DNA from 3 places in the Serratia sp. LSHTC3 genome. Region 3 is predicted to be linked to each of the others. Evidence: predicted binding sites of a transcription regulator. Region 3 holds the regulator's gene; each other region holds the start of a gene.
The links. Region 3 encodes ArgR, which controls arginine synthesis, uptake and breakdown. Its sites were predicted from a motif close to ANTGAATAAAAATACANT; they were not measured.
Positions count from the first base shown of each region.

Region 1: the regulator ArgR is predicted to act here: its motif matches at 1,645-1,662, upstream of argC (N-acetyl-gamma-glutamyl-phosphate reductase).
Region 2: the regulator ArgR is predicted to act here: its motif matches at 1,340-1,357, upstream of argA (amino-acid N-acetyltransferase).

Region 1 covers NZ_JBXUNP010000008.1:102,721-106,001, forward strand. The annotation lists gene ppc (phosphoenolpyruvate carboxylase) at 1-189, opposite strand, end outside; gene argE (acetylornithine deacetylase) at 447-1,592, opposite strand; gene argC (N-acetyl-gamma-glutamyl-phosphate reductase) at 1,809-2,813, shown strand; gene argB (acetylglutamate kinase) at 2,834-3,281, shown strand, end outside.
Region 2 covers NZ_JBXUNP010000004.1:270-3,550, forward strand. The annotation lists gene amiC (N-acetylmuramoyl-L-alanine amidase AmiC) at 1-1,150, opposite strand, end outside; gene argA (amino-acid N-acetyltransferase) at 1,390-2,715, shown strand; gene recD (exodeoxyribonuclease V subunit alpha) at 2,754-3,281, opposite strand, start outside.
Region 3 covers NZ_JBXUNP010000003.1:134,520-137,800, forward strand. The annotation lists gene mpl (UDP-N-acetylmuramate:L-alanyl-gamma-D-glutamyl-meso-diaminopimelate ligase) at 1-287, shown strand, start outside; gene yhcN (peroxide/acid stress response protein YhcN) at 485-748, opposite strand; gene yhcN (peroxide/acid stress response protein YhcN) at 869-1,132, opposite strand; gene argR (transcriptional regulator ArgR) at 1,536-2,006, opposite strand; gene mdh (malate dehydrogenase) at 2,471-3,281, shown strand, end outside.

The DNA of each region.
Region 1 (3,281 bases), on a different contig from region 3:
CAGGTTCTGCAGGGTGGAGAGCAGCTCCTGGCGATGCGCTTCGTTGCCGGCGCGTGAGGATTTGGAAAGCTTACGGATGGTCTCAACGCGATCGAGAATATGCTCACCCAGCGCTTCTTTGATGGTATCGCCGAGCAATTTGCCGAGCATACTGACATTACTGCGCATTGCCGAATATTGTTCGTTCATATAACCCCTGACCCAGTTCTGTATGATTTTTATCTTGTAAATAAATTTCACGCGTCAGGCGCAGACCGCCTGCCTGATCACATCGCGTTCCTGTCCAATCGTCAATTGACACTATTTTTAGCAAAAAAACATCAAAATCGGCGCATTTTCTGAAATTTAATTACGGCGCGTCGGTTATCAGCACGGCTTATTTCGCCGTTTTCTACTTATTTTGAGTTAGGGGAAGCATAAAGCATTTCCCCTGTTAAATGTCGGGTTTATTGCCGGCAAAAGTGATTGACCAGCTGACCCAACAGTTTGCGCGTCGGTTCGATAAACGCGGTGTCGATGTACTCGTCCGGCTGGTGGGCCTGATCGATGGAGCCGGGGCCGAGCACCAGGGTCGGGCATACCTGTTGCACGAACGGCGCTTCGGTGCAGTAGTTGACCACCTGCGTGCGGGTGCCCAGCAGCTCCTCGATCACCGCCACCATGCGGTGGTCGGTCGGGCATTCGTAGCCCGGCACCGACGCGTGCAGCTCTTCGATGGTCAGGCGGCCCGGCCAGCGTTGGCTTACCGGCTCCAGCGCCTGATGCATCAGTTCGTTGATGTTGTCGAGCGTCATGCCGGGCAGCGGGCGGATATCCAGGTGCAGTTCGCAGCAGGCGCAGATGCGGTTGGCCGCGTCACCGCCGCTGATATGGCCGAAGTTCATGGTGGGATAAGGCACGGCGAACGCCGGGTTGTTGTAGCGCTCCTGCAGGGTCTTGCGCAGCTCCATCAGGCGGCCGATGGACTCGTGCATCAGATCGATGGCGTTGACGCCGCGCGCCGGATCGCTGGAGTGGCCGGACTGGCCGACGATGCGAATGGCGTTGGCCATGTGGCCCTTGTGCGCGCGCACCGGCTGCAGCGAGGTCGGCTCGCCGATGATGGCGAAATCCGGCCGAATGGCGGTGGAGGCGGCGAAATAACGCGCGCCGGCCATCGTCGTTTCTTCATCTGCGGTGGCTAAAATGTACAGCGGCTTGGTCAGCTTGCTCGCGTCGATATCGCGCACCGCATCCAGAATAAAGGCGAAGAAGCCTTTCATGTCGGCGGTGCCCAGCCCGTAGAGCTTGTTGTCGTGCTCGGTCAGGGTGAAGGGATCGCGCGTCCAGCGGCCTTCGTCGTAAGGCACCGTATCGGTGTGGCCGGCCAGCAGCAGGCCGCCGCTGCCTTCGCCGATGCTGGCCAGCAGGTTGAATTTGTGGCGCGACTCCGGCACCGGCTGCACGTCGACGCGGAAGCCCAGGTCGGCAAACCATCCGGCCAGCAAGTTGATTAACGCCTCATTGCTCTGATCGAGGCCGGCATCGGTGGCGCTGATTGACGGAGTGGCGATCAACGCCCGGTACAGCTCAATAAATGGAGGTAATTTCATCTTCACTGTTGACAGCCTTTGGTTAGGATAGTATCAATATTCATGCATTTATTTTGAATAAAAATACAGTAAGCCGAAGCGTAAGGGAACCCGATGCCCGGATGTTTATAAAAGCATCAACGCCTGGCTCCGTGGGTGAACGGCGCAACAACGCTGGCTAGCCCTGTTACCTGGGTCGCAAGCGACCGCACGTCAGTTTAGAAGGTGAAAGGCCACATGTTGAATACGCTGATCGTTGGTGCCAGCGGTTACGCCGGAGCGGAGCTCACGGCTTACCTGAATCGCCACCCACACATGAACATAACCGCTTTAGCGGTTTCAGCGCAAAGTGCAGATGCAGGAAAGTTGCTTTCCGATCTCCATCCCCAGTTGAAAGGCATCGTCGATCTGCCGCTGCAGCCGTTGACCGACGTTGCCAAGGCGGCGCAGGGCATCGACGTGGTGTTCCTCGCCACCGCCCATGAAGTCAGCCACGATATCGCACCGGCCTTCCTGGCGGCGGGCTGCGTGGTGTTCGATCTGTCCGGCGCCTTTCGCGTGCAGGACGCCGGTTTTTATAGCCAGTACTACGGTTTCGAACATCAGCATGGCGCCCTGCTGGAGCAGGCTGTGTACGGCCTGGCGGAGTGGCAGAGTGACAAGATTAAACAGGCACAGCTGATCGCGGTGCCGGGCTGTTACCCGACGGCGGCGCAGCTGGCGCTGAAACCGTTGATCGAAAAACAGCTGCTGAATCTGGATCAGTGGCCGGTGATCAACGCCACCAGCGGCGTCAGCGGCGCCGGGCGCAAGGCCAGCATGACCACCAGTTTCTGCGAAGTGAGCCTGCAGCCGTACGGTATTTTCACTCACCGGCACCAGCCGGAGATCGCCGCGCACCTTGGCGTGCCGGTCATCTTTACGCCGCACCTGGGCAATTTCCCGCGCGGCATCCTTGAAACCATCACCTGCCGTCTGAAAGCCGGGGTGACCACGCAGGACGTCGCGGCCGCCTATCATGCCGCCTATGACGACAAGCCGCTGGTGCGGCTGTACGACCAGGGCGTGCCGGCGCTGAAAGCGGTGGTGGGGCTGCCGTTCTGCGACATCGGTTTTGCGGTGCAGGGCGAGCATCTGATCGCCGTGGCGGCGGAAGATAACCTGCTGAAAGGCGCGGCGGCGCAGGCGGTGCAATGCCTGAATATCCGTTTCGGCTTCCCGGAAACCCAATCACTCCTTTAAACCAGCGTGAGTAAACAGCAATGAACCCGTTAATTATCAAGTTAGGTGGCGTGTTATTAGACAGTGAAGAAGCGCTGGAGCGTCTGTTTACCGCGTTGGACAGCTACCGGCAGCAGCATCAGCGTCCGCTGGTGATCGTGCACGGCGGCGGCTGCGTGGTGGACGAGCTGATGAAGCAGCTCGCTTTACCGGTGGTGAAAAAGAACGGCCTGCGCGTCACGCCGGCCGATCAGATCGACATCATCACCGGCGCGCTGGCCGGCACCGCCAACAAAACGCTGCTGGCGTGGGCGATTAAACACCAAATCAACGCCGTTGGCCTGAGCCTGGCGGACGGCGGCAGCGCAGTCGTGACCCAGCTCGATCCGGCATTGGGCCACGTCGGCAACGCGCAGCCCGGCTCGCCCGCGCTGCTCAATACCCTGCTGGGCGCCGGCTACCTGCCGGTTATCAGCTCCATCGGCATCA
Region 2 (3,281 bases), on a different contig from region 3:
CCTCTTCGATGTTGCTGATAAACGCCGTTTCCACCAGGATCGACGGGATATCCGGCGCCTTCAACACCGCAAAACCGGCCTGATCGACGCGATTCTTGTGCAACCGGTTGATTTTGCCCATCCGGTTCAACACTTCCTTGCCGAATTTCAGGCTGTCGTTGATGGTCGCGGTCTGGATCAGATCGAACATGGTGTGGTCGAGATAGCGGTCGCCGCTCTTGCTGACGCCGCCGATTTGGTCCGAGGCATTCTGCGTCTGCGCCAGGAACTTGGCCGCCGAGCTGGTGGCGCCTTTGGTGGACAATGCGAACACCGATGACCCGCGCGCAGCGCGGCTGGTGAAGGCGTCGGCATGAATCGAAACGAACAGATCGGCGCGCTGCTTGCGCGCCTTGGCGACGCGCACCTTGAGCGGAATAAACACGTCCTCATTACGCGTCATGAACACTTTCATGTTCGGCTCGCGCTTGATCATGGCGCTCAGCTTGCGGGCAATCTGCAGTACGATGTCTTTCTCGCGCGTCTTGTACTTGCCGATCGCGCCGGGATCTTCGCCGCCGTGGCCGGGATCCAGCATGATGACGATCGGCCGATCGCGCCCCGCTTTGCCGGCCTGCGGCGCTTCCGGCGGCAGCGTGCGCTCCAGATCGCCCTTGTTGTAATCTTCCAGTAACGCCAGTAGCGGATCATATTCCTCGCCGCCGCTGCCGCCCTTGGTCGGATAGAGATCCATCACCAGACGGTTGCGATACTCCGGCACCGGCGCCAGCGTGAAAATATGCGGGCTGACGCTTTGTTTGAGCTCCAGCACCAGCCGCACGGTATTCTGATCGAACTGGCCGACGCGCGCCTGCTTGAGATAAGGATCGTCGGCGCGCACCTGCCCGGCGATGCCCTTCAGCACGCTGTTGAGGTGAACGCCTTCGATATCCACCACCACGCGATCGGGATTGGTCAGGGCGAACTGCTTGTATTTCAGCTCGACGTTGGATTCCAGCGTGACGCGGGTATAGGTGGAGGATGGCCAGACGCGCACGGCGATCACGTGCGATGATGCGGCGAAGCCCGTACGACTCACACTCAGCAACCAGCTGGCGGCAACGCCCTGTAATAAACGACGGCGGCCCAGATTGTGATTAGCGTTTGGCATGCGGCTCCGGCAGTAATAGCTGTTTACAACAGATGAAAAAAACACCAATGAAATGGGGATGCCGAAAACTTTAACCAATCATTCCAGCCCTGTCATCAGAAAATCTTTTTATGGTTTTTCAATTTATTAACGATTTAGCGCCCTTAGCGCACGCTTCATGACGATTTCCCACTTGCCATCGGCGCAATAAAAGAATAAAAATACAAAAATATCGTATAAATATGCAAAGAGGTTTGGCCGTGAAGGAACGTAGTACAGAGCTGGTGCAAGGATTCCGTCACTCAGTCCCCTATATCAACGCCCACCGCGGCAAGACGTTCGTCATCATGCTCGGCGGGGAAGCCATCGAACACGAGAATTTCTCCAACATCGTCAACGATATCGGGTTGCTGCATAGCCTGGGCATTCGCCTGGTGGTGGTTTACGGCGCGCGGCCGCAGATCGACGCCAATCTGGCTCAGCATAACTATGAGCCGATCTACCACAAACACACCCGCGTGACCGACGCCCATACGCTCGAACTGGTCAAGCAGGCCGCCGGCCTGCTGCAGCTCGACATCACCGCTCGGCTGTCGATGAGCCTCAACAACACGCCGCTGCAAGGCGCGCATATCAACGTAGTCAGCGGCAACTTCATCATCGCGCAGCCGCTGGGCGTTGATGACGGCATCGACTACTGCCACAGCGGCCGCATTCGCCGCATCGATGAAGACGCGATCCACCGTCAGCTCGACAGCAACGCCATCGTGCTGATCGGCCCGGTCGCGGTTTCGGTCACCGGCGAGAGCTTCAACCTGACTTCGGAGGAAGTCGCGACTCAGCTGGCGATCAAACTGAAAGCGGAAAAAATGATCGGTTTCTGCTCCTCGCAGGGCGTGACCGACGCGGAAGGCAACATCCTTTCCGAGCTGTTCCCCAACGACGCGCAAAAGCGCCTTGAAGAGCTGGAGGAAGGCGGCGATTACCATTCCGGCACCGTGCGCTTCCTGCGCGGCGCGGTGAAAGGCTGCCGCAGCGGCGTGCGCCGCAGCCACCTGATCAGCTATCAGGAGGACGGCGCGCTGGTGCAAGAACTGTTCTCACGCGACGGCATCGGCACCCAAATCGTGATGGAGAGCGCCGAACAGGTGCGCCGGGCGACGATCAACGACATCGGCGGTATTCTGGAGCTCATTCGGCCGCTCGAACAGCAAGGTATTCTGGTGCGCCGTTCGCGTGAACAGCTGGAGATGGAGATCGACAAATTCACCATTATCGAACGCGACAACCTGACCATCGCCTGTGCGGCGCTGTACCCGTTCCCGGAGGAAAAAATCGGTGAGATGGCCTGCGTGGCGGTGCATCCCGATTACCGCAGCTCTTCGCGCGGCGAGATGCTGCTGCAGCGGGTGGAAAATCAGGCGCGGCAGATGGGATTGAAGAAGCTGTTCGTGCTGACCACCCGCAGCATCCACTGGTTCCAGGAGCGTGGCTTCACTCCGGCGGAGGTCGACGTGCTGCCGATGCAGAAGCAGGCGTTGTACAACTACCAACGCCGCTCCAAAATTCTGCTGGCGGATCTGTAATCCCTGTGGGCGCGGCCGCTACCGCGCCCCTTCATCGCTTATTCCGTTGCCTGCAGCCGTTCAGCCAATCCGCTGCGGCGCTGGGTCGGCATACGAATGGCCCGCAGCAGCACCGCCTCCGTGGCATACAGCGAGAGCTGCTTACGCGCACGGGTGATCGCGGTATAGACCAATTCACGCGTCAGCACCGGCAGGAAGTGATTCGGCAACACCAGCACCGTATGGTCAAACTCCGATCCCTGAGATTTGTGCACCGTCATGGCATAGGCGGTTTCATGCGCCGGCAAACGGCTCGGCTGCACCGACTTGATGCTTCCATCCGGCAGTTGGAAATGCACACGCAGCTCGCCGCGCTCATCCGGCAGCGTAATGCCGATATCCCCATTGAATAACCCCAGCGCGCTGTCGTTGCGGCCGATCATCACCGGCCGCCCCCGATACCAGCGGCCGAGAACGCCCGGTTTGCGGTCGATCAGACCGGCGCGCTGCAGCCCGAGTTCAATACGTTCATTCAGGCCGGCAACGCCGAAAGGCCCTTCACGCAGCGCGCACAGCACCTGGAAGCG
Region 3 (3,281 bases):
TGAAAATGGGCATCAGCAAAAACGATCTGGCGCCTTCGCTCGGCCGTGCCGACGAAGTGTTCCTGTTCCAGCCGCACCACATTCCGTGGCAGGTCGCGGAAGTGGCGGATGCCTGCGTGCAGCCGGCGCATTGGAGCGCGGATCTCGACACGCTGGTGGAGATGGTGGTGAAAACCGCACAGCCGGGCGACCACATTCTGGTGATGAGCAACGGCGGTTTCGGCGGTATTCACGATCGCTTGCTGGACGCGCTGGCGAAAAAGCAGGAACCGAAGGTGACCTACTGATCGCTTAGCCGCATAAGCCAACCTAAGGGCCGCATTCGCGGCCTTTTTTACGCCCATAAAAAAGCCCTCGCGAGCGAGGGCAACGGGGTTCGTCGGATAGGACGACGAGAGGGTCTCTGGGAAATCGGCGTTTGCGTCAGAACTCGGCAGTGGCAGTGACGAGGGTAATCAGCTCTGCAAAGCCGTTCCCAGAGTTGTTATTTGTAAATCTCGGCGGTGGCGTGGTAGTTGCCTTCGTTACGGGCTTCGATCACGCGGTAGGCGGTCGCGCCTTTCGCGTCGGCTTTCTCCGACAACGCCTGGCGAATGTCGGTCGGCGCGCCGTCGATGCCGCTGACGGTAATGGTGCCGATAGATTGCAGATTGGCGGTCTGATCGTTAGTCACCAACTGGGCGGCAGACGCGCCGAAGGAGATGACGGATAACAAACCGAGTGCAGCAACAGTAGTTTTCATGTTCATGATAGCGATCCTTGGTCATAACAGCCTGGAAGGGCTTGGCAGCGATTTTTATTCTTGAAGGCCGTTATGACAGCGTTTGATTCCAGAGATGTATTGCCCGTTGCCGGGTAATGCCGTTACTTATTTGTAGATTTCAGCGGTCGCGTGGAAGTTGCCGTCGTTGCGCGCTTCGATCACGCGGTAAGCGGTCGCCCCTTTGGCGTCGGCTTTGTCGGACAGTGCCTGGCGAATGTCGGAAGGCGCAGCGGCGACGCCGCTCACGGTGATCACACCGGCGGGCTGCAGTTTTGCGGCCTGGGTTGCATCAACAGATTGTGCTGCGAATGCACCAAAGGAAAGCATGGACAGAACGCTCAGGGTTGCAACGGTAGCTTTAATTTTCATCATCTCACCTCATCGTATTCTTTTATCAGTTCCAACGAACTGTGATTCAGTTCACGAAAATGAGTATACAGCTAGTAACGCGAAAAATTAATAGTTCGCTAACAGTTGCTAGTGAAACTTTAACCTCATGATCCTTATTTTTTATAACCGTAAGGAATAAAAAACGCTCATAAAACGATCTTTTGATGTTAAATTTATGTAATTTCAATAAGGTAAGTGATTTTGACCAAAAGTGCGGAAGATCACAGTGGGTACTGCTGGTTACATGGAGATGTCATGGAAATGTGTTGTTGCGGGATAAAAAAGCAGTGTTAAACGCGGTTGAAGGCTGGGAAGGTAACGCGAGGGTTAAAGAAGCGCTAACAAAATGCGGTTTACAGCCGCACTTTGTTAGCGCCAGGTTTCACAGCTCTTGTTCGAACACGCCCAGGATCGCTTCATGCAGCTTCTGAGCGGTAAAGCCGTTGGACGGGGTGACGAAAATCGTGTCGTCGCCGGCAATTGTGCCGAGGATACCCTGGGATTTACCCAGTGAGTCGAGCAGGCGGGCGATCAGCTGTGCGGCGCCCGGGCTGGTGTGGATCACCACGACGGCATCGTTATGGTCGACGTCGAGCACCAGATTCTTCAATGGGCTGGTGGTGGTCGGCACGCCGAGTTCGGCAGGAAGGCAATACACCATTTCCATTTTGGCATTGCGCGTACGTACCGCGCCGAACTTGGTCAGCATGCGCGATACTTTGGATTGGTTAATGTTTTCGAAGCCTTCTTCTTGCAGCGCCAAAACGATCTCGCCTTGAGAACTGAATTTTTCTTCTTTCAATAACGCTTTGAACGTCTTGATCAGATCTTCCTGTTTTGCGGGATTACGCATTTTGCACCGTGGAATGTTGATAGTGGAAGTCATGATTATGCATATAGATGAATTTTTATGCAACAAAGGCCGCCCCAAAGAAAATAAAAATGACCGGACGGCGAGGAAAGGGCGGCATTTTAACAAAATCCGGCCGCGATGAATATGCCCTTTTGACGACGGAAAATCGGCCTGCGCTGGTAAATAAAATGTTATTAAAATGATGTTGTTCTGATGTTGCGTAAGGGTGTAATGTAACGGCCGGTTAACTTGCTCGTGAATAACCTCGCACTATTTTTGATTAGTGTGCGCTATGCCCTTCATGCGTAAGCGATTTAATCTAAAATGGGCGCGACAGCGGCCATTTTATTACACCTGCAGGCAAGAATTGGCTAATTTATTGTTTTGAAAGGTGTAATAACTTAAGGTCCGTAACCAACACATTCACGGCGCTTTATATATTTAAGATAATAAAGGAGTATAGGATGAAAGTTGCAGTTCTCGGTGCTGCTGGCGGTATCGGCCAGGCCCTCGCCCTTCTACTCAAAACCCAGCTTCCTTCAGGTTCTGAACTCTCTCTCTACGACATTGCCCCCGTTACCCCAGGCGTTGCCGTCGACTTAAGCCACATCCCAACCGCAGTTAAAATCAAAGGCTTCAGCGGCGAAGACGCGACTCCGGCTCTGCACGGTGCGGACGTGGTGCTGATTTCCGCCGGCGTGGCCCGTAAGCCAGGCATGGATCGCTCTGACCTGTTCAACGTTAACGCCGGCATCGTGCGTAACCTGATTGAGCAAGTGGCGAAAACCTGCCCGAAAGCCTGCATCGGCATCATCACCAACCCGGTTAACACCACGGTCGCCATCGCGGCGGAAGTGCTGAAAAAAGCCGGCGTTTACGACAAGAACAAACTGTTCGGCGTGACTTCGCTGGATATCATCCGTTCCAATACCTTCGTGGCCGAGCTGAAAGGCAAGCAGCCTGAAGAACTGAACGTGCCGGTGATCGGCGGCCACTCTGGCGTGACCATCCTGCCTCTGCTGTCGCAGATCCCTGGCGTGAGCTTCACCGATCAGGAAGTGGCGGATCTGACCAAACGTATTCAGAACGCCGGCACTGAAGTGGTGGAAGCCAAAGCCGGCGGCGGGTCTGCAACGCTGTCCATGGGCCAGGCGGCCGCCCGTTTCGGTCTGTCTCTGGTGCGTGCGCTGCAGGGCGAGAAAGGCGTTGTGGAATGTGCTTACGTTGAAGGCGACGGCAAATACGCTCGCTTCTTCGCGCAGCCGCTGGTGCTGG